3 regions of the Planococcus sp. 11815 genome follow, and region 3 is predicted to be linked to each of the others. Evidence: riboswitches for the same ligand, from Rfam matches in the RefSeq annotation. Region 3 holds a riboswitch; each other region holds the start of a gene.
What was found. A riboswitch is a leader RNA that binds a small molecule or an ion and turns the genes downstream of it on or off. The one in region 3 is predicted to bind S-adenosylmethionine.
Positions count from the first base shown of each region.

Region 1 (7,973 bases), 1.2 Mb from region 3:
TGTACTGTTCCGGCGTGAACGGGTTGTCCTGGATATACGGGATATGCGGAAGGATTTTAATATTTTCATACCCTTCCGGCGCCTGCGTCGGGTCGGTCTTGTTGACGTTGACGAGATAGATCGTCGGGTCGTCGGGCAATTCATGACGCTCGAACACCTTGTCCATCTGCTCTTTTAAATTGTCCGAGAAGAAGAAATTATGGTGGTTCAGTTGCGGATAGGTCTTCTTGACGCCGAGATGCAAAACGAGTCCGGAACTCGCCGGCTCGTATTTCTTCTCGAGCTTATCGACAAACTCATGCTCCGCCTTGACCATTTTTTGATAGAACGGGATGACTTCCATATTCGATACGTAATAATCAGCGGTTTGGAAGCTGCCGTCTTCGAGTTCGACGCCGGTGATCTTGCCTTCCGCACTCGTCAAGGCACGAATCACGCCCATGCCGGTATGGATCTGGACGCCTTCTTCGCGCGCCAGTCTCTCCATGCCGCCCGGCACATACCAGCAGCCTTGTGCGTGTTGCATATAAATCATCATATTGAGCACAGCGGGTGCGCTATACGGCGAAGACCCTACGTATTTCACGTAATACGACAGCATGTCGCGCAAATGAGGATTATTGATGCGCTTGGAAATCGCGCTGTACATCGTCGAGGTCAAATCGAATCCGGTCAGAGTCGCAAGGATGCCGTTTTGTGCGACGGCCTCCTTCGGCGATTCAAACCCTTCCTTCAAATAGCTGCGCTCGGTCGTTTCGTAAATCCGCTTCGCGTACTTGAGCAGCGCGTAGTATTCCTTCATGTCCTTTTTCGACAGTGCCGGGTTCGCCCGCTCCATCAAATGAAGGTCATGGTACAGATCGATCACCGTGCCGTCCGGGAAAAATGAGCGCCACTCACGCTCTAAGCGTTGCATCGGAACGTAATCCGTCATTTTCTTGCCACTGCCTTGGAACAAGCGATCGAAAATATGCGGCATCGTCAAAATCGACGGGCCCAAGTCAAAACCGAAGCCGTCCCGCTCTAAGCGGTTCACTTTCCCGCCGATATGCTCGTTCTTTTCATATAACGAAACCTCATAGCCTTTTTGCTGCAATGAAATCGCCGCCGACAAGCCCCCAAGCCCGCCTCCGATTACGATTACGGATTTCTTCGCTTTCCCCATATATGTACCGCCCCTTTTTAATGAAATATGTATCCTTCTTTTTTACGCTAAAACCGCCTGTACGGAGATTTCTTTAATGCCTTGCCATTGTCCTTGTTATTCCCTTCATAATAAGCTTAAAAACGCTGATTGTATAGTTTTTGTATAATCCTAGACAAACCGTTCATTCCAGGAATAAACAGGACATTGACAGGGAAAGTGGAATGGTATAGAAAGATGCAATACACAAGACAGGAGTTGATCACTATGGCTGGATTTTTACCGCATATATATGACACGGCCATGAAGCCGCTCGAGAAGACGCGCTTTGAAAAAATCCGCGCCGGACTGGTTCAAAAAGCGCAAGGTCGCGTGCTCGAAATCGGTTTCGGAACAGGTGCGAACTTCCGCTATTATCAAAATGCCGAACGGGTCGACGCCATCGAACCAAACCCGGAGATGAGTAAACAGGCCGGCAAACGCATCCGACAGTCGAAGACACCGATTCGCACGTACGAAGCAGTCGCTGAAAAACTGCCCTTTGCCGATGACAGCTTCGATACGGTCGTCGCGACCTTAGTATTCTGCACGATTCCAGACCCGGTCAAAGCGCTCGAAGAAATCTACCGCGTCAGCAAACCCGGCGCCCAGATCCTCATGTTCGAGCACGTCAAAATGGACCAACCGCTCATGGGCAAAACTCAGGAATCCTTGACACCCGTCTGGAAAAAGCTATGCGACGGCTGCCATTTGAACCGCGATACAATCGATTTGGTGAATCGCTCCCCTCTGGAAATTGTGAAGGTGGAATCCTATTACGGCGGACTATTTTTGACCATTGAGAGCCGGAAACCGTTGTGAATTGTAACTGTCCCTGTGTACGGCACAATTATGACTATTTACCTGAAGGCATGAAAATACGGAAGGAATATTACTGATCCTGATTTGAAGGTATTTCTTATTCACTTATCCTGCATGGGGCACTACTCGAATTGTGTGGTGCACAGGCACAAAAAAATAATTCCCAATTTCCTTGCAATTGTCCGAAGATTGGTTTAATGTGAACAACATCAACCAGCAATTAACTTAATAGTCGATTTCTTATCAAGAGAGACGGAGGGATTTGGCCCTGTGAAGTCTCAGCAACCGCCCTATTTCAGGACAAGGTGCTAATTCCAATAGGCATAAGCCTAGAAGATAAGAAGAATGCTTTTCCAAAACGGGCTTTCTTCTTTTCGAAGAAAGCCCGTTTTTTATTTCCACCACTCACACTAAAAACAGAAAGAAGGAATTTCACATGATCCATTCAACTATTCAAACAAACCAAAAATTAACAACTGCCCCATTCAAGGCTGATCACGTCGGGAGCTTATTGCGCCCCGACAGCATTCACGAGGCGCGCAAACAGTTCAAAGTAGGCACAATCACAGCGGAACAGCTGCGGGAAGTCGAGACGACGGAAATCAAGCGCATCGTCGACAAGCAAATCGAAGTCGGTCTCAAAGCAGTGACGGACGGCGAATTCCGCCGCACGTTCTGGCATACTGATTTCATGGCGCATATCAATGGCTTCGAAGGTTACACGCCGGAAAAAGGCTATCAGTTCAAAAACGTCGAAACGGAAGCTTATGACGTGCGCAATATCGGCAAGATTTCTTTTAATGAAAACCATCCATTTCTCAGTGATTTCATTGAATTCAAGGAAATCGTCGGCGGCCGCGCTGTGCCGAAATTGACGATTCCAAGCCCGAACCAATTTTTCAACCAAGGCATCCGCGATGAAGCCATCTATCCGGACTTGGAAGACTACGCGAAAGACGTCATTCAAACTTACCGCGACGCTTTCCAGGCATTTTATGATGCCGGCGCGCGCTATATCCAAATCGACGATGTCTATATCGCTGGCTTGTCATCTCCGGACATTCCGTTCAACGATGGAAAATACAATCGCGAGTATTTGATCGACTTGGCGCTTCGTGTCGCAAACGGCGTGCTGGAAGGCAAGCCGGAAGACCTCGCTGTGACGACTCACCTGTGTCGCGGCAATTATCAATCCGACTGGGCATTTGAAGGCAGCTACGCATTGATCGCGCCGACTTTGTTCGCCAAAGAAAAAGTCGACGGCTTCTTCCTTGAATACGACGACGACCGCTCCGGCAGCTTCCAGCCACTTGAGTACATTCCAAACGGTGGACCAAGAGTTGTGCTCGGCGTCTTCACTTCAAAAAATGGTGAACTTGAAGACAAAGAAGCGATCAAAGCACGCGTCGCAGAAGCCGCAAAACATGTGCCGCTCGAGCAGCTATGCATCAGCCCGCAATGCGGATTCGCTTCGACTCACCACGGCAATATCCTCACCGAAGAACAGCAATGGGACAAACTGCGATACATCGTGGAAGTTTCTGAAGAGATCTTCGGAGAGTAAACGACAAAAGGCAAGCGCAAATTTGCGCTTGCCTTTTTGCTTGGAATAATTGTGTGGTGCACAGGGACACCGCGGGTTAGAGTTCCCCTGTTGACAGAAAAGTCGTACAATAAAAAAGAGCGTTCGATAAAGAGGAGGAAATATTTCCATGGCAAACGAAAAGTTTTTCACGTTCCACAATGGAGTTGAAATTCCCACTATCGGATTTGGCACTTGGCAAATCCCAAATGAAGAAGCTTATGCCGCAGTAACGACTGCTTTAGAAAATGGCTATACTCATATTGATACGGCCTTAGCCTATCAGAACGAGGAAAATGTTGGAAAAGCGATTCGAGATTTTAACATTTCTCGGGAAGAGGTCTTTATCACCAGCAAGCTTCCTGCTGAAATTAAAGGCTATGATGCAACATTAGCGGCTTTTGAAGAAACGATTTCAAATCTCGGAGTCGATGTGTTAGATCTTTATTTGATTCATGCGCCATGGCCGTGGGACGAAGTCGGCAAAGATTGTACAGAAGGCAATATTGAATCGTGGAAAGCGATGGAGAAGCTTTATAAGGACGGCAAAATTCGGGCAATCGGCGTTTCGAACTTTTCGGAAAAAGATATTCAGGCGCTTTTGGATTCCTGCGACATTGTACCTATGGCGAATCAAATCCCATTCTATATCGGTCGTGATCAAGCGAGCCTGCTACAGTTTTGCAAAAAACATAATATTGTCGTAGAAGCGTACTCTCCGCTGGCAACTGGCCAAATCTTGAACAGCCCTGAAATCAAAGAAATGGCTGCTAAATACAGCGTTACCCCTGCTCAATTGTGCATTCGTTATTGTCTGGAGCATGGCACTTTGCCGCTTCCGAAATCAACGAACAAAGAACGCATCGTTGAAAATAGTCAATTGGCGTTCACCATCTCTCCAGAGGATCTTCAAAAGCTCGATGCTTTTGAAGATGTTCGCGCCAAATAAAAAACCGCCCTTGGGCGGTTTTTCATTTTATCTGCCTAACTCAATTCCAACCAAAATAAGATGATCCTTTTTTAGGATACACATCCCTTCGTTGTTGAGCTTAACCTGTTCACGAACATTGATCGTTCTTGAGTATCTAGGTCAGATTTTCAGTTATTGATTCACTGCATCAGCATCTTGCATCCGGAACAAGGAAAAGTCATCTAGACTTCCCCAAGCCCCGCCATTTGCTTTCACGCTTCCGCCGATTGTCACTGTACCGTCTTCCACAAGGATACCGTCTAGTTCAGGCTGGCTCCAATTAGCCCACCCGTTAACAGTGGTGTTCATTGTATAGCGCTCGCCAGTTGTTTCAGCGTAAATATACATCTCGGAGTTCTCGGCATCTCCTCCCTGCACAAAGGCAGAAAGTTTGTAATATCCCGGTTCCAAGCCTGTTATCGTTTGTTCTGCCTGAAAATCGATTGCATCCGCTGAGTAGAAATGAAGCGAATAGTTTCCAGATTTAGCATCCGATGCTTTGTTTTGATAACTCGTGTGAGGCGCAGTACCATTTCGGTGGGTGATATTCCACACGCTTCTGTCGCTATTTTCAAACCCTGCATTCTTCACAAAGTTCTCTGGACTGATCTGAAGATTCACTGTGACAGACAAGCCGTTCTCCAGTTCCCCATCAATCACATAACTGCCGGCACCGTTGCTGACCGCCTGCTGCAATGCTTCCTCATTCCATGTAACCGGAACCGAGCCTCCGCTGCTATCGTTGTAAATGACGGTCACCAATTCAGGCAATACAATCGCCTCGCCCGCGACAGCCGAGATGGATGGATTTTTCACATCATCTACTTTCAATGGAGCGACTGCCCCTGTCTCCAAGTACTTGAAAACGTTCAAAGAGGGCAAGGGACGGCCATTAAAATCAAACAACGCCTGATTATCAACTGCACTGCCACCGTACCATTCCCCGGCATCTTCCGGATCGTATTCTGCCGCATAGCTTGTCGCCCAGCCGGAACCGTATTTTTCCCAAATCATTTTGCTTTTCTTCAACTTCTTGTCTGGTGCTACAGGAATCCAAGCCGGTTCCCAGTAAAATACGCCGAGGCCTGCATCTCCTATTTTCGCAACAGCTGCTGCTACATCTCTGACTGCATGCGCTTGCCCTTGGACCGTAATTGGATAGTCCAAAGTTTGGCCAGTGCTTTTCGGTGCGGTGTTTTCATGGCCATCGCCATCTTCTGCAGTATAGGCATATGATGTTTCTGCGACCATGACTTTTTTGCCGTAAGTATCAGCTACACTTTTAAGAACAGATGACAAATTCGTCAATGTGCCATGCCAAAATGGATAATACGAACTGGCGAATACGTCATAGTCGACCTTGTTGTCTTCAAGCGTTTTGGCGATCGATGCATATCTTCCCGTAGTTTCGGGGTTGGTAAAATGCAACGCGACCAGAATTTCCGGATCCAGTGCTCTGACTGCTCGGCTTCCTTCATTGAATAGCTCGCTCATGCGCTTCCAGTCTTTTTCTCCAGCCATGGCGCCGTTGGTTTCATTTCCGATCTGCACCATGCCGATGGCCACACCTTCATCTTCCATCGCTTGAAGACTGTCTGCTGTAAAGTCATGAAGGGCGGTTTTCTTGTCTTCAAAACTCAACTGTTTCCAAGCTTTTGGCGCTTGCTGCTTCGCAGGATCTGCCCAAAAATCGGAGTAGTGGAAATCCACCAACACCTGCATCCCATTGGCAGTGGCCCGTTTGCCGATTTCAATGGCTTTTTCTATATCGTTATTGCCTCCACCATACCCGTTTCCTTCCGAGTCGTAAGGGTCATTCCAGACACGCACTCTCACATAATTTACGCCTGACTGTCCTAATGTTTTAAAAATATCCTGCTTTTTTCCGTCTTGATTGTAGAATTTCACTCCGCTGTCTTCGAGTGCAAGTATACTCGAAACATCGACCCCTTTAATAAAATCTTCATCGATTCCAGGAACGCGCTCGACAAAGATATCCGCCTTCACCGGTTCAGGTACCGCGGCCAGTGCTGGTGCAGTGCTTAAACCAAGAGAACCCATCACCATGGCAGCTGCAGATACAGCCGCCAGCTTCGCTTTCCATTTTCTACCCTTCGCCATCCTCTTTCCACATCCTTTGATTTTATTGTTAAAAAGGATTTAATTAAATCCTTTTATAACCTTGAATATTAGACCCTTAATCAAAAACATCCGCTCAACAGATTTCCTATTAAGAGCGGATGCCAGTGACATTTACATATAGGATTTTTTAAACTTTTTTGTCCGACGCTTAGCACTGAATCCCCAATAGTTCACTTCGGAAAAACTAGATTTTCCAAACCGGAGCAATGCTAAATCTATTTTAGTTGGTTATGGCTAAAATCCGCACTTCATACTGCGCCAAAGCAAGCTCGCCCGATAGATCCTCACCCGTCACCAAGTCTTTCACTGCCGAATTGATTGATACGATTTGTTGCTGTTCGGTGAAATTCATGACGAAGGCGTAGTCTTGATCGGCGTCCTGGCGCACCTGAACCGAGACACCCGGACCATGGGTAACCGGGAATACTGCTTCGAGCGACAATTCGCGGATCAACTCTTGATAGAAATCGCGGTGAAACTGCTCTTCCAAACGACCGCCGATATAGTAAGTCCGTCCTTTTTCATAATGCTTGCTTGTTACCGCTGGAGTCCCGGCATAAAAATCCTCTTCGTAAGTTCCGACGACATCCGCAGAATGATTTTCCACCACTGTTGCGTAATCCTTCAACACGTAGGAACGGTTGCCGTACTGGATTGCATTTCTATCGCTTGGATAAAGCGTATCCGTTTCAACCGGATTGATGCCAAAAATATCTTGCAGATCTTGATGCCATCCTCCCAAATACGTTAGGTCGAACTCGTTGACGATCCCGCTAATATAAGTCATTACCACTGTGCCCCCGTCTGCTGCAAAGCGCTTCAGCCGCGCAATTGTTTCTTCACTTACCAAGTACAGCATCGGTACTATAAGCAATTTATAACCTGAAAATTCTTGTTCTTTCGTAACCACATCGACCGGAACATCCTGTTCCCAAAATGGCCGGTAATGCTCCTGCAAAGTTTGTGGGTAGGATTTTGTTTCAGTTCCGTAGCCTTGGGCATGGTCAAGCGCCCAATTACTTTCCCAGTCGTAAAGAATGGCAACATCTGCAGGGCGATTGCTTCCAACCACTTGGGACAGTTTGCCTAAAGTCTCTCCGACTTTCGCTACTTCTTTAAAGACACGGTTTTCTGCGCTGTTGTCATGGTCCACGACCGCTCCGTGGAATTTTTCCGAAGAACCGCGTGATTTGCGCCATTGGAAATACAGGATGCTGTCCGAGCCATGCGCCACCATCTGCATCGAAGACAGCAAATGCATGCCTGGCCGTTTG
Region 1 is NZ_CP096991.1:754,490-762,462, reverse strand. Features, by position in the region: gene M1Q06_RS03875 (phytoene desaturase family protein) at 1-1,165, opposite strand, end outside; gene M1Q06_RS03870 (class I SAM-dependent methyltransferase) at 1,412-2,005, shown strand; SAM riboswitch class I at 2,243-2,348, shown strand; gene M1Q06_RS03865 (5-methyltetrahydropteroyltriglutamate--homocysteine S-methyltransferase) at 2,442-3,569, shown strand; gene M1Q06_RS03860 (aldo/keto reductase) at 3,718-4,536, shown strand; gene M1Q06_RS03855 (glycosyl hydrolase 53 family protein) at 4,690-6,678, opposite strand; gene M1Q06_RS03850 (beta-galactosidase) at 6,920-7,973, opposite strand, start outside.
Region 1: another riboswitch for S-adenosylmethionine. It lies ahead of M1Q06_RS03865 (5-methyltetrahydropteroyltriglutamate--homocysteine S-methyltransferase); the one in region 3 lies ahead of M1Q06_RS14545 (methionine ABC transporter ATP-binding protein).

Region 2 (7,973 bases), 1.0 Mb from region 3:
GATGACAGGTGGCACAAGCAACAGCGGAATAAGCGCAAGCGCAAGCAAGAGCAGTTTTTTCGGAACCTCAACAAGCGGCTTTTTCTCCGATTTGACGCAGCGCAAGACGACATCCCCTGCAAGGAACGCCAGCACTACATAAAGAAAAAAATCCGACAGCGCGATCAACCAGCTCATCGTTTTCTACGCATCAAGACAACGGCAGCGATCAACAGGATAATGGCGATTCCCGCAATGATCAAAGTCATGCTGGAGCCGCTGTTTTCTGCTGGGGCTTCCGGATCGTTCGCTGCTGCTTGTTCCATATCGGAAGCTTCAGTTTGTTCAGCTTCCTCGGCTTCGGCCTCATCGGCCTCCGGTTCAGCTGTTTCTGCCGCTTCTTCTGTCACTTCTTCTTCCTCACCTGCCTGCAACTCAAAAGCAAGAGAACCTTGTATCGGATGGCCGTCTTCGCTCAATACATCATATTCCACGACATAAGATCCGTCTGCGAGCTCCTCGGCCGGCGTACCGATCAATTGGTCGTCCATGACGGCCACTTCACTGAAATCGACAGCGGTCCCGTCCATTGTCATCGTCATTCCACTGCCTTCTTCAATGCCGGCACTGAAATCGAGCGCAACGGCTACTACCGGTTCAGTTACGAGCTCCCCTTCAGCCGGAGTCGAGGCTTCGAGCACAGAATGCGCTTGTGCTGAAATCGGAAACAACAGCAATGCGCTCAATAAAATCATCGTTTTCTTCATCGGAATAATTCCTTCTTTCTTATTAGGTCAAATCAATTTTTCATCAACTCTTTTCAGCCTATTTCATTTGAACGGAAGAAACAAGAGCGGCGCACTTGGATTTATGAAATTTTCCTGAAGATTGATGGGATAGGAAAAAGCCCCGAATGATTTCGGGGCTTTTCAAAGTGTTAAATAAGTTCATAATCCGCTATAAGTCTAAAATGAACTTAGCTTTTCAACATTTAATAATCAATGGCCTGTCTGAGTATTTGGAGAAGCGTTCGCTCGACTCCAGTGGTAAAGCGAGACGACCGAGACCCCGCAAGTCGCGCAGCGGCTGAGGAGGCTTGGGCGCGAGCCCACGGAAAGCGAGCGATAAGCTTCGGAAAATACGATTTCTTAAACTTGTCGACAGCCCAAAAGCCCCGAATGATTTCGGGACTTTTGGGCAGTTTCTTTACAATCCACGAACCGCTTCCTGCGAAGTCTTTTCGCGCTTCTTCACAGTTTCGGCAATCAGGCTCACCGTGATCATCGACGTGAAGCCGAGGATCGAACTGAAGAACATCGCTTGGAAAACGTGTTCGATGACACCGGTGCCGGTCAAGATCATATAGCAGCCCGCTCCGCTGACGACAGAGGCGATGGCGCCGGATTTATTGGCGTGCTTCCAGAAATAGCCGAGGCTGATCGGGGCTGCGATGCCGCTGATGATGGCGGAGGTCCCGAAGTTGGTCAATAAAGCTAAAGATTCCGGCCGGTTGATCGACATATAGAGCGACACGAGTCCGATGAAGACCAGCGACACTTTCGATGCCCTCAGCACCTTGGCGTCGAGTTCCTGTTCCGTCAAATTCTTGTTTTTGTAAAGGACCGGCACGGCCAGCACTTTGAACAAATCGTTGCCGATGCTGTTGGTGATGCCGAGATACAAGCTGTCGGTCGTCGACAGGATCGCAGAGATCAAGCCCATGACAAGCAGCGCGACGATGACAACCGGGAAAGCTTCCATGATATACGCCGGAATGGCGCTATCAGCCGATGCGAGCCCCGGCAAGATGATGCGCGCCGCGAGCCCAGCGAATACCGAGAAGATCGACAAGGTGAACAAAGAGACGCCTGCGGATAAAGTGAAGGTCCGCAAGTCTTCCTCTTTTTCGACCGTCAGCACTTTATTCATCAAATGCGGCAGCAGCACGAATGAAAACAGCAGCCACTGGATGCTCAAGATAGCGAAGCCGCTATAGAACGGCCCGCCTGTCGACAGCGGCGAAACGAGTGCCGGGTCGATCGCGCGAAGTTCCGCTTGCAGCGTGCCGAACACATTCCATCCGCCGCCGATTGTCCACAATAACGAAACGAATAACAATAGCGACACAACCGCCATCGTCGCTCCTTGGATGCCGTCGCTGACAATCTGTGCGAATGCGCCGCCGAGGCTGACGTAAACGACCGTGATGATGACGCCGATCGCAATGCCCCATAAATATGGAATGCCGATGACCGTTTCGAACATCGTAGCTAAGCCGACGTTCTGCCCGACGATGTAATAGATATTGAACAGCACTAGTAATGCGACGAGCACGCGTAAGGCTTTGCTGTTATAACGGTTGCCAAGCCACTGGGGAATCGTCAAGCTGCCGCCATTTTTCTGCCCATAGCGCCAGAAGGTTTTCGTGAACAGCAACAGGCCGAGCCACGTAACCCCGAAGCAGCCGATCGTGTACCATAAAGTCGATAAGCCGTATGTATACGCCCAGCCTGGCACCCCAAGAAACAAGTTCGCACTGGCGTATGAGGCGCCAAAACTCATGCCGACGACCGCTGGATTGACTTTGCCTTTCGCGATGGCAAAGCCTTTCATCGATCCGCTATGGGCTTTGCCTTTTTTCCCGAGCCATGTCGTCAAGGCGAAATAGCCGACGAGCATCGCACCAATCAGCGGCAATAGCCAAGTTGTTTCATCACCCATTGCGTTCGCCTCCTTTCGGTTTCGGTTTTGGGTATAGTTTATTCCATAAGGTCAGCCCGACGATCCAAAAGACGGCGACGGCGATCCAGTAAGCTGTCAGCATGCCCATTCCTCCTTTAATTTCTGGCCGGTTCGTGCAAGTGCTTGAACGTTCTGCCCGGATGATTGTCTTTCAATTGCGCTTGGCCTTTGCCGTAGATTTTCTCGCGGTATGTGCCGTCTGTGTATTCTTTCTGCACAAGCCCACGTTCCTGCAAGACCGGAACGACCAGTTCAACAAAGTCCTCGAAGCTTCCGGGTGCGAGCGTGTACGCTAAATTAAAGCCGTCGACACCGGTTTCATCTCTCCAGCGCTCGACTTCGTCTGCGACTTGCTCCGGCGTTCCGACCGCGACCGGCCCTCTTCCGCCGATGCCGACGAATGTCGCCAGTTCCCCGATCGTCCATTTTCTGTCCGGATCGGCACGCGTGAACACTTCGACCGCCGATTGCATGGCGTTGCTTTGGATGTATTCAAGCGTATCGTCCGGCTCGTATCCGGAAAAGTCGATGCCGGTCCAGCCGCTCAGCAAGGCGAGTGCGCCTTCGTAGCTGACATGGCTTTTCAAAGTTTCGTATTTCTCTTGCGCTTCCTGTTCGGTCTTCCCGACAATCGCGGTGAAAGTTGTATAGACGAGCACATCTTCCGGGTTTCGGCCGTTCGCCGTGATGCGTTCTCTTAATGCGTCGACGCCTTTTTTCACAACGGGAATCGTCGGCCCTGCCGTAAACACCGATTCGGCGTGCTTCGAGGCGAATTCCCTGCCGCGCGGCGAAGCGCCTGCCTGGAACAATACTGGCGTGCGCTGTGGCGACGGTTCGGATAGATGAGCGCCTGGCACTTTAAAGTAGTTGCCTTCGTGGCGAATGTCATGGACTTTTGACGGGTCGGTATAGACTTTCGACTGTTTGTCGCGGACGACCGCGCCGTCTTCCCAGCTGCCTTCCCATAATTTATAGCAAACGTCCAAATATTCGGCCGCGAATTCGTAGCGTTCGTCGTGGCTCATCTGGTCATCGAGCCCGATATTGACTGCGGCGCTTTTCAAATAGGAAGTGACGACGTTCCAGCCGATGCGCCCTTTTGTCAGATGGTCGAGTGTCGACATGCGCCGTGCGAAGGTGTACGGATGTTCGTGGCTGACAGATGCCGTGACCCCGAAACTCAAATGCTTTGTCACCGATGACATGAGCGGCACGACCAATAGCGGATCGTTGACCGGCGTCTGCACCGCATTGCGAAGTGCCGCATCGCGCGTCCCGCCGTAGACGTCGTAGGTCCCGAGCACATCGGCCAGGAACACCGCGTCGAACTTCCCTTTTTCCAATAGCTTCGCCAGCTCGATCCAATATTCGCTGTCCTTGTACGTATGCGATCGGTCGTCCTCATGAAGCCACAACCCCGGCGACTGGTGCCCGCCTGCGCACACCATCTCAAAAGCGTTCAAATAAATCCGTTTCTTCGTCATCGTCAAATTCCTCCTTTTGAAATCGTAATTTCCGCAGCCCTCAGTGGAAAATAAAAATAGCCCTCTTTTCTCTGAAATGAGAAAAGAGGGCTATATGAATAATCGGGTCCGCTCTCTTATCTCCCAAGGAATCTCTCCTTGCTGGAAGTAGCACCTTCCTGATGGATATCAGGGGTTGCTGAAGCGTCAACGGGCCAGTCCCTCGGCTTCTCTGGATAAGATTATTAAATTAATCCCTATCTTAATACTAGGAAATAGAGAAGTCAACCGAATTTTCAAAAATAATTTATTTCTTTAGAAAGCGGATGGGCCAGTCTCCATAATCTCCGGGGATTCTTCTGTCTTTTGCACAGAAAAACGCCAATCCCCTGCAATGGGAATTGGCGTTTCCTGTTATTCTTCCTGCCCGCGTGGTGCTTTTGGCGGTTGGCACGTATCGCATTTGCGCTGGTTGTTCTTATTGAACTTCGTGAAAGTCTTCTCGAAGTTATTGCCGCATGCGCATTTGAACAAGAGCTTTTGGGAGAATCCGTGGTATTCCGTCGACAATAACTTGCTGTCGGAATTGTTGTTGACGAATGTCCGGATTTTATCGATCGTCCATCGTTTATTCATTCTGTTACACCTCAATTTAGGATTGGCTGGAGGCTTTTGGGCATCCATTGCCTTGGGACAACGCATAGTTGCCTTAAGTCATCTATTATAGCACGCCTCGAGCCATTCTGTAGCATTGTTCATACCTGACTGGCAAAACACCTTCTGCCAAATACGATCTGTAAAAAATTTGAATCTTTTTGTAGATTTGCTGCGTATAATTTAACTGATAGCAACATACATCCATTTCACGAATGAAAGGCATGATCTCATGGGCATTGTCACATTAGTCATTTTGATTTTCTTACTTCCTTACGTCTGGTTTCTCTGGACTGGCATCAGCAACAAAACCGGCATGATGGAGAAGTACCGCTGGAAAAAACCACTGGCCGCGCTCCTGTTACTGGTCATCCTCAGCGCAGCGCTGAATTATTTTTATTCCAACGCCTACCAGCTGGCATTTTTCCAGAACGGTTTTGAATTGATGGTCGGCCTCATTGTCGCCGGTGCCTTCCTGGTGATTCTGTCGATCATCAATATTATCGTCGGCATCGTTTATAAAAACGCCCCCAAATCGTTCCACAACCCGAAAGTTGCTTGGACAGTTTCAATGTTCCTGTGTGCCACGATCCTGTTTTTCATCGTCTGGGTTTATCCTTTGGCGGAAAAAGCATCGTATATCACACAGCTCGAGTCAGCGATTGCCGCTGCAAATGAACAGCAAGACAAAGAGGAAATCACTGTCGTGTTCATGAGCTCCGAAAAACAATGCGTCCGCCGCAGAACCGAGAACTGCAACTCGAGCGATTACCAAAATGCTTTTTTCGTCAAAAATAATTTAGACGACACGAAGCAAGTGCAAGTGCAAATACGTGCGCTCGACTACGAACAAAACGAATTGAAATCTGTGGAGTCCAAAATCATGACGCTTCAAGCAGGCGAATTGAAACTAGTTGAGACGGAAGAAACATCGGACCAGGAAAGCATTTGGAGCCGCTCTTCATTTGAAACCGAAGTCCGGACGGCTTCTTACCAATCCATCTATCGTTACCGCGACGCCAATTAAAAAAATCCCTTTCCGCCTAGTTGCGGGAAGGGATTTTGCTTTTACGATTCAGTGTGCGTGCTGCTTCCTGCAGCGACCAGCTGGAATGCATCCAGCAAAGCACGCACTTCATCAGTTGTCTCGGTGTGCATCAAATCATTACGGAGTTCACCTGCACCGCGTACGCCGCGCACATAAATCTTGAAGAAACGGCGCAATGGCTTGAAGGCGATCGGCTCGGTCTCTGTCGAGTATTTATCGTGGAGGTCCAAATGCAAGCGCAACAGGTCGAACAATTCCTGCGTGCTGTGCTCACGAGGCACTTCCTCGAAAGCGAACGGGTTATGGAAAATTCCGCGCCCGATCATGACGCCGTCGATGCCGTATTTATCTGCCAGCTCCTGGCCGGTCTTGCGGTCCGGGATGTCGCCGTTAATGGTGATCAAAGTATCCGGTGCGATCTCGTCGCGCAGCGCTTTGATCTCAGGAATGAGTTCCCAATGCGCAGGCACGGCGCTCATTTCCTTTTTCGTGCGCAAATGGATCGATAGGTTGGCGATGTCCTGCTCCAAGACATGCGTCAGCCAGCCTTTCCATTCGTCGACACTTGTGTAACCGAGGCGCGTCTTGACGCTGACAGGCAATCCGCCCATTTTCGCGGCCTGGATGATCTCCGCTGCATTATCGGGATAATTGATCAAGCCGCTGCCTTTTCCTTTGGCGGCAACGTTCGGTACGGGGCAGCCCATATTGATGTCGACGCCTTTAAAGCCTTGCGCCGCCATGCCAATGCTCATCTCGCGGAAATGCTCCGGCTTGTTGCCCCAGATATGGGCGACGATCGGATGCTCATCTTCCGTGAACGTCAAACGCCCGCGCACGCTGTGGATGCCTTCCGGATGGCAATAACTTTCCGTATTCGTAAACTCCGTGAAATACACATCAGGGCTCGCCGCTGCCGCTACGACATGGCGAAATACCACATTCGTCACATCTTCCATCGGCGCCAATACAAAAAATGGCTTCGGCAATTCACGCCAAAAATTCTCTTTCATAACTCAATTCCAATCCTTTCCTTGCGGGATGAAGCAGTCCTTCATCCAAAAATTCACTATCATCTATAATGGAAATCCGAAACGATCAAACGGTTCAATACGTCCTAGCTTTTCTTAACCTTATACAGTTTACACGATTCTACGCGCTGTGGAAAGAGAGTCGCTCCTGCTTCCGCTTGAACGCAAAAGCCCTTCCCGCAATCCGAAGATTGCCTGGAAGGGCTGAATAGACCATCTTCTATTCACTAAAGCGTTCTTTCATCTTTTGATCCAATTGCTTGAACGCCTGTTGAACCAAATCTGCTGGTATTTCTGCGTACCGGTCTCCCATCGACATTTCAAAATAACACGACCCGCTATCGATTTCTTTCAAATAGCTGGTGAGGCCGATCCCCGTTTCTTGCTCAAGCTCCACGATGACCGGTTCTATTTCTTCTTTAGGATGCGAGAAATGGACATGGAACATATTCGAAACCGGCACTTCCGGCAAAGTCACGATGTCCTGGCAGGAATTAAAGAGCGACGCCACTCGCTTCGCAGCTTCGAAATACTGCCCCATCTTCCCGGATCGCTCGTCGAAAGAATAATCGGCTGAGATGATATACGGATAGAGGCTAATTAAATCGCCCCCATGCCGCCTCTTCCACACTTTCGATTGCTTCATGAACGCTTCGTCCCCAGCCAGGATGGCGCCGGCAATTCCGCCGATTCCTTTGTATAAGGATAAATAGACGCTATCGAATAAAGCACAAATTTCCGCTGCAGACTTTTCGTAATAAGGAGTGACTTCCAGCAAGCGTGCGCCGTCGAGATGAAGTTTGATCTGGTTGTCGCGGCAATAGTGCGAGATTTGTTCCAGCGTCTCGAAGCTTGGCAATTGCCCGCCGATTTCACGCTGCGGTAATTCCAACAGCACCGCTGCCACTTCCTCGTCCAGCTCCGCCACATCTTTCAATTCCACGACACGGTCAGGGTCGGTCAAATACACCGATTCAATGCCATGCAATTCTTTCAATCCATCTTCTTCATGGATTTCCAAATGGCTGAGCGGATGGTAGGCCACTCGTTTCA
Region 2 is NZ_CP096991.1:589,845-597,817, reverse strand. Features, by position in the region: gene M1Q06_RS03150 (copper resistance D family protein) at 1-177, opposite strand, end outside; gene M1Q06_RS03145 (copper resistance CopC family protein) at 174-746, opposite strand; gene M1Q06_RS03140 (sodium:solute symporter family transporter) at 1,186-2,700, opposite strand; gene M1Q06_RS03135 (LLM class flavin-dependent oxidoreductase) at 2,817-4,208, opposite strand; SAM riboswitch class I at 4,322-4,430, opposite strand; gene M1Q06_RS03130 (hypothetical protein) at 4,602-4,823, opposite strand; gene M1Q06_RS03125 (hypothetical protein) at 5,074-5,868, shown strand; gene M1Q06_RS03120 (tRNA dihydrouridine synthase) at 5,910-6,902, opposite strand; gene M1Q06_RS03115 (threonine aldolase family protein) at 7,141-7,973, opposite strand, start outside.
Region 2: another riboswitch for S-adenosylmethionine. It lies ahead of M1Q06_RS03135 (LLM class flavin-dependent oxidoreductase); the one in region 3 lies ahead of M1Q06_RS14545 (methionine ABC transporter ATP-binding protein).

Region 3 (7,973 bases):
GATGCGTTCAAGCGCTTCTTTAATGCGCTGCTCGTCGACCAATAAGCCGACACGCACAAAACCTTCACCGACAGAGCCGAAGCCGCTTCCTGCAGCGACAGCAATATCCGCTTGGTCGAGCAGGTAATCGGAGAACTCAACGCTCGTGAAGCCTTCTGGAACCGGCAGCCAGGCAAAGAACGAACCTTTTGGCGCTTCCACGTTCCATCCGATCCGTCGGCACTCATCGACCAACACTTGACGCCTTTTTTCGTACAGTTCGACCAATTCTTCGACGCATGCTTGGCTGGCGCTGAGTGCTTCAGCCGCGGCGAGCTGGACAGCCGGGAAGATGCCGGCAAACAAATGGTCCTGAATCAAATTCAAGGCTTCGATCATCTTGGAATTGCCGACTGCAAAACCGATGCGCCAGCCGGCCATGTTATAGGTTTTCGACAAAGTATACATTTCAATGCCGACTTCTTTTGCCCCCTTTGACTGCAGGAAGCTGACCGGTTTTTGACCATCAAAACCGATGCCGCCATAGGCGAAGTCATGCACTACCGCAAGATCGTTTTCTTTGGCGAACTGCACGGTCTCATCAAAAAAAGCCTGAGTGGCTGTAGCGCCGGTCGGGTTGTTCGGGTAATTCAAATACATCAGTTTGGCGCGTTTGAGAATGGACCCTGACACTGCGTCATAGTTCGGCAAATAGCCATTTGCCTGCTCGAGCTTCATCAAATCGAGTTCGATGTCGGCAAGCGGTGCGCCGGACAGGTAATCCGGATAGCCGGGATCGGGCAGTAAGAGTGAATCGCCCGGATTAAGAAGGGCGATCGGCAATTCGACAAAGCCGATTTTTGTGCCCGATAAAATAGCGACTTCAAGGTCCGGATCGATATCGACACCGTATTCCCGCTTATAGAAATCCGCGGCAGCCTGGCGCAATGTGCCGAGCCCACGAAACGGCGAGTAGCGATGTGTTTTCGGGTCCGCCACTGCGTCTTGCAATGCTTTGACGATATGCGGCGGTGTCGGCTGATCCGGGTTTCCCTGGCCAAGATTGATAACATCCCGCCCTTCATCGGCCGCTTTTGACACTTTTGCGACAAGCGCGGCGAAAAATTGATCGGGAAGATTTTGTAAGCGATTTGAAAAGTCCATGGAATCCTCCTCGTTTTCTAAATAATTGCACATCTACCTCAAATCTTATAGAGTTTAATCTAAACTGTCTACAGGGGGAGAGAACATGAAAATCGCTTGTGTGCAGATGGATATCGCTTTCGGAGATCCCGAAACGAATTTTCAGCGTGTGGAAAACTATTTGGAAGAAGCGGCAGAAAACGGTGCAGAGCTTATCGTCCTGCCTGAAATGTGGAACACCGGATATGCGTTAACAGAGCTGGGCGAACTCGCGGACAGCAATGGCCGAACTGCCGATTTCCTGAAAAAATTCGGCAAAGAGCATAGCGTCCATATCGTCGGGGGCTCAGTGTCCACAAAGAAAAAAGATGGTTTCTATAACACGATGTATGTCGTCGACCGGACAGGCGCGCTCGTTTCGGAATACGATAAAGCGCATCGCTTCGGCTTGATGGACGAACATATCCATCTTGAGGAAGGCGAGTCGCTCGGCACATTCGAGCTGGACGGGGAGACCTATGGCGGTGTTATCTGCTACGACATCCGCTTTCCGGAATGGCTTCGGGCGCAAGCGCTGAACGGCGCGAAGGCGATCTTCGTGCCTGCAGAATGGCCCGCAGCTCGCATAGATCATTGGCGTATCCTATTGCAGGCGCGTGCGATCGAGAATCAATGCTTCATCATCGCCGCGAACCGGATCGGCAGCGACCCGAAAAATGAGTTCGGCGGCCATTCGATGGTCATCGCTCCGTGGGGGGAAGTGCGGATGGATATGGGGCAAGAACAAGGCATAGGCTATATCGACATCGATCTTTCAGAAGTAGATGAAGTGCGTGGCCGCATCCCGGTATTCGATGACCGCCGCGTCCCATTGTACAAAAAGTTTGAAAAATCACATTGACAAGCTGTCGCCCGTGCAGGTAATATTGAAAACAACCAAATACGCATGCTTATCAAGAGAGACCGAGGGTAAGGCCCTATGACGTCCGGCAACCCCCATTTAAATGGGAAGGTGCCAAGTCCTGCAGAATGGAATTCATTCTGAAAGATAAGTCGGAATTCTAATTTTCGATGTCTCTTTTGATAAAAGAGGCATTTTTTATTTGCCTGGGGGAGTGGACAGCATGATTCAAATCGAACAACTGAGCAAAACTTATCAAACCAAGCACGGCACGGTAAAAGGCGTCGATGATGTCACTTTGGAAGTGAAAACCGGTGAGATTTTCGGCATCGTCGGCTATTCGGGCGCTGGAAAAAGTTCCCTCATCCGCTGCATCAATTTGCTTGAGCGGCCAACATCGGGCACCGTCAAAGTCGGCGGCCAGGATTTAACGAAGCTGCGCGGCGATGGCTTGCGGAAAGCGCGCCTCAAAATCGGCATGATCTTCCAGCATTTCTATTTGATCAGCCAAAAGACGGTAGCTGAGAATATTTCATTCGCCCTTCGCGCAGCAGGGACCCCGAGTAAGAAGATCGGCCCGCGCGTCGATGAACTGCTCGAAATGGTCGGCTTGTCGGACAAGCGCAATGTCTATCCGGCGCAGCTGAGCGGCGGGCAAAAGCAGCGCGTCGGCATCGCCCGCGCACTCGCGAATGAACCGGCCGTGCTGTTATGCGACGAAGCAACATCCGCTCTCGACCCGAATACAACTTTATCGATCTTGCGCTTATTGAAAGACATCAACCGCAAGCTTAATATCACGATTGTGTTGATTACGCATGAAATGAACGTCGTCAAGGAAATTTGCGACCGCATGGCGGTCATGCAAGGCGGTCGCGTCATCGAAGAAGGGCGTGTTTACGATATCTTCGCCGATCCAAAGACCGCTTTGACAAAGGAATTCATCTCGAGCGTCGTGTCGTTCAATGTACCGGAAGAAATCCTGGAGAAATGTGACGGCACAATCGTCAAAGTCTTGTTCAAAGGCGAAGTCGCTGGGGATGGCATCATTTCCGATATGCTGCAAAGCTATCCGGTCAAAGGGAATTTCCTGCACGGGGCGATCGAATACATCCAGGAATTGCCGCTCGGCATTTTTGTCATGGAACTAAAAGGCGGCCAAGCAGAAGTGAGTCAAGCGATTCACTATCTGGAGCAGCGTGAAGCGATTGTGGAGGTGATGGACCATGGGAATTGAGTGGGGAAGAATCATTGAGTTATGGCCGGAAATCCAGGTGGCGTTTTACCAGACCTTGATCATGATCGGCATCTCGCTTGGCGTTGCGCTTGTCATCGGTTTGCCGCTCGGCATTTTATTGTTCATCACAGACCGCGGCTTGTTCTGGGAAAATCGCCCGGTCAATTCCGTCATCGGATTTGTCGTCAATATCGTCCGGTCGATTCCGTTCATCATTTTGCTCGTCGCGCTCATCCCGCTGACGCAATTGATTACCGGCACGACAATCGGGCCTGTCGCAGCGAGTGTTTCCTTGTCGGTAGCGGCGATTCCGTTTTTCGCACGCATTGTGGAAACGGCGCTGCGTGACATCGATAAAGGCGTCATCGAAGCAGCGATTGCGGTCGGTGCGACGCCTTGGATGATCATTAAAGATGTGCTCTTGCCGGAAGCGAAAGCGAGCCTGATCCAAGGCATCACGTTGACGGTCATCAGCCTCATCGCCTATTCCGCGATGGCGGGCGTCGTCGGTGGCGGCGGCATCGGCGATTTGGCGATCCGCTTCGGCTATTACCGCTATGATAATACGATCATGATTGTCACGGTCGTCATTTTGATCGTGCTCGTCCAATTGATTCAACAGGCCGGCGACTTTACAGCCAAAAAACTCGATAAACGATAAGGGGAGAATGATATGAAGAAACTCACATGGATATTGGCAGCGAGCGCGCTTGCACTAGCCGCATGCGGTGGAGAAGAAGCGGATACAGGAACGACAGAAGGCGGCGAAGCGTCGAAAGACATCAAGCTCGGTGCGACAGCCGGCCCTTATAGCGACATGCTGAACGAAGCGATCGTGCCTGCGCTTGAAGAAAAAGGCTATACCGTCGAAACGATTGAATTCAGCGATTATATCCAGCCCAATAATGCGTTGAACAACGGCGAGATCGACGCCAATTTGTTCCAGCATACGGTTTACCTAGAAAACTTCGAAACAGAAAACGATATGGATTTGAGCGCATTGATTACGGTGCCGACCGCGCCGATGGGTATCTACTCTAATGAATTCGATTCACTGGATGCGGTATCCGACGGGGCCACCATCGCGATTCCGAACGATCCTGTCAACGGTGCGCGTGCATTATTGATGCTGCAGGACGAGGGATTGGTCGAGCTTGATCCGGAAGCGGAAGTGCTTCAGGCGTCTGAACGCGATGTAACGGAAAATCCGAAGAACCTGGTATTCCAGCCGATTGAGGCAGGGCAATTGCCGCGTGCGGTTGAAGGCACGGACCTTGCAGCCGTTCCAGGAAACTTCGCACTGGCAGCGGACATGGACCTTCTTGATGCACTGGCACTTGAAAACATGCCTGACCAGTACCGTAACGTTGTCGCCGTTTCAGCAGAAAATGAAGACAGTGAACTGGCGGCGGATTTGGTCGAGATCGTAGAGTCGGAAGAATTTGAAACGGTCATCGATGAGCAATTCGAAGGCTTCGGAAAACCGGAGTGGATGGCTGAATAATAGGAGAACCCAGCCGGAGAGCTATTTTCTTCGGCTGTTTTTTTATGCAAAATATTGTAGCACCGCGCTTTTTAGGCTTTTTCCTTGCCCTGCCTGTTTTCTGCTGAAATAATAGGGAAAGTGAATTTCAACAGCTTGCTGCGAATAAGGCTGCAGCTAAGGGTTCTTTGGAGAAGGGGAGAGAAATATGGAAGCTAACAGGCACGTCCTGACTTACGGCGACGCGTTTGTCGACTATATCGCAACGACCAAAAACAACGATCTATTCGATTTGTATCTCGGAGGCGCCACCGTCAACGTCTCGGCCGGCGTCAGCCGCCTCGGAGTACAGTCGGCATTCATCACGATCACCGGCGACGATGAGATTTCGGACTTTTTCTGCCAGGCGCTGCGGGCGGAAGGTGTCGATTTGTCACATTCAATCAAACATCCTGAAAAGCGCATCAGTGGGGTATACATTCATTTAACGGAAACGAACGACCGCGTCTTCGCTTCCTATGATAATGAAACGCCTGATTTGCAAGTGAAGGCTGGCGAGTTGGCGGGAGAAGCGTTCGAATCCGCGAGCCTGTTCCATTTTTGCTCAGGGACGCTGTTTCACCCGGAAGCGCGTGAAACGACGGCCCAGGCTTTGGAATTGGCCAAGTCTCACGGCGTAATTTGTTCGTATGACGTCAATATCCGGCCGCTGCGCTGGGAAAGTGAAGAGTTGTGCCGTCAGACCGTCCTGCGCTTTTTGCCGCAGGCGGATATCCTGAAACTGACCGTCGAAGAATTATTATTCCTCATGGAAGCTGATTCGCTGGAAGCAGGAATCGAGCGCCTGAAGGCTTACGGGCTTCCTGTCGTTTTCGTCACGGATGGTGAGCATGGCACGCACGCGGTATTCAAAGACGAGACGGTCCATGTACCGGTCGTGCCGGTCAAGCCTGTAGATACGACGGGCGCCGGCGATGCATTCATGGCAGGCATCATCCGCCATGTCCATTTGAACGGCATGCCGGAAGACCGGGAAGAACTGATTGCTTGCGCTGGATTCGGCAATAAGCTGGGGGCGCTTTGTGCAACGCGGGCGGGAGCCATCACAGCGATGCCGCGAAGCGAAGATATGGAAGACTGGGAATAGAAGAGGAGGAAACAGCAATGGCTTTGCATAGTTTTCATTTAACGGCAGACTGGCCCGGCAACAGAAACGATGTCGGGACTATCGAAACGGGGAACCTGAAGACGCAAATTTCGATCCCCCCTGAAATGGACGGCCCTGGAGCCGGCACGAATCCGGATGAAATGCTGCTAGGTGCGGCAGCGACCTGCTATATCATCACGCTCGCCGCGATGATGGAGCGCAGCAAGCTTGCGAAAGAGTCGCTGACGATGGATTCGGAAGGAATCGTGGAAGTCGAAAATGGCGTCATCACTTATAAAAAAATCATCCACCGCCCGAAAGTCGTCTTGTCGGCCGAGGCAGGGGAGAAGGAATTCAAACTGGCCCGCAAACTCGCGGAAAAAGCGGAATCTTCCTGCATGATCACGCGCGCTATCCAAGGAAATGTCGCAGTCGAACTGGAAGCCGATATTACAAGAGCATAAAGCGAAGCCCTGATTTTCCATTTTGGAGAACAGGGTTTTTTATTGGAAAAATGATGTTTTTAGAGAATTCTAAGAATTTTTTCTTTCGGCCGTTTCGGGATATGGTAGACTACATTTAATGAAAAACGGTCTATACAGGGGATGAGTGCCATGAAGAAATTATCGCTGCAAACCAAAATCATCCTGCTGACGACTTCGCTCGTGCTGTTGACGACAGTGGTGTTCGGCGGGATTTTGAGCTATCAGGAAATTGCGGAAATCAAAGAGAACATCGGCCAGCGGGCGCAGGAAACGGCGATTGGCATTTCGGCCATGCCAACGATTGTCGAAGCGATGGATGACGAGGAACCGGCGCTGCAAATCCAACCGATCGCCGAGTATTTGCGCAAGCAAGTGGGCGCAGAGTTCATCGTCATCGGCAATAGGGAGAGCATCCGATATTCGCATCCGGATCCCGACAAAATCGGCAAAAGAATGGTCGGGGGTGATAATGAGCGCGCTCTCCAAGATGGCAAACTCTATGTGTCCGAAGCATTCGGCTCGCTCGGCAGAAGCCTGCGCGGCAAAGCGCCGATCTATGATGGCGACGGGCGGATCATCGGTGTGGTGTCAGTAGGGTATATGATCGAAGATATTGAAGCGATCATTTTCGGCAATATCATGGACGTGATGTCATTGGCGTTATTGACGCTCGTCATCGGGATACTTGGCAGCATATTGCTCGCGAGGAATATCCGGAAAGATACGCTGGGGCTCGAACCCCGTGAAATCGCCCGTTTGTATCAGGACCGGGAAGCTTTGCTGTCATCGATTATCGAAGGGGTCATCGCCATCGATAAAGACGGCCGCATCACCGAACTGAACAGTTCCGCAGAAAAGATGCTCGCCATGGACCAAAGTTTTCTCCACACACCGTCCGATGACATATTGCCGGAACTCAGGATGGGCGAAACTTTGACGACAGGGAATTCATGGAAGAATAAAGAAATCCTCATTGGCGGTACCGTTTTTATTGTCAATCAAAAGCCGATTTGGGCAGAAGGGGAAATGGTCGGCGCCGTTTCGACATTCCGTGAAAAAACGGAAGTGCAGGAAGTGCTGGAAACCCTATCGGAAATCCGCCAATACTCGGAAAGCCTGCGGGCGCAAACACATGAATACGCCAATAAGCTGTATGCCATATCCGGTCTTCTACAATTGGAAGAGACCAAGGAAGCGGTCCGGCTGATCCAGCAAGAGACCCATCATCATGAAAAGCAGACGAAGCATACACTGAATCATATCGAAGACAAAAAAGTTCAGGCAATTCTGCTCGGTAAAATGGGGAAAGCTTCTGAAGCGAAAGTCGAGCTGTCTGTGGACGAAAACAGTTCACTGGCCAAATTGCCTGCTCATGTCGATATTTCCAAAGTCATTCACATTGTCGGGAATTTGATCGACAATGCCATTGAAGAAGTCGAGTCGAGCGACAGGAAAGAAGTGTCTTTCTTCATTACCGATATCGGCAACGACTTGGTCATCGAAGTCCAGGACAGCGGGCGCGGAATCGAAACCGGCAACCTCGACCAATTTTTCACGCAAGGATTCTCCACAAAACTTGAAAAAGCGGATAGGGGCTA
Region 3 is NZ_CP096991.1:2,888,117-2,896,089, reverse strand. Features, by position in the region: gene M1Q06_RS14555 (pyridoxal phosphate-dependent aminotransferase) at 1-1,143, opposite strand, end outside; gene M1Q06_RS14550 (carbon-nitrogen family hydrolase) at 1,229-2,023, shown strand; SAM riboswitch class I at 2,070-2,177, shown strand; gene M1Q06_RS14545 (methionine ABC transporter ATP-binding protein) at 2,247-3,260, shown strand; gene M1Q06_RS14540 (methionine ABC transporter permease) at 3,250-3,921, shown strand; gene M1Q06_RS14535 (MetQ/NlpA family ABC transporter substrate-binding protein) at 3,934-4,764, shown strand; gene M1Q06_RS14530 (carbohydrate kinase family protein) at 4,952-5,890, shown strand; gene M1Q06_RS14525 (OsmC family protein) at 5,908-6,354, shown strand; gene M1Q06_RS14520 (ATP-binding protein) at 6,505-7,973, shown strand, end outside.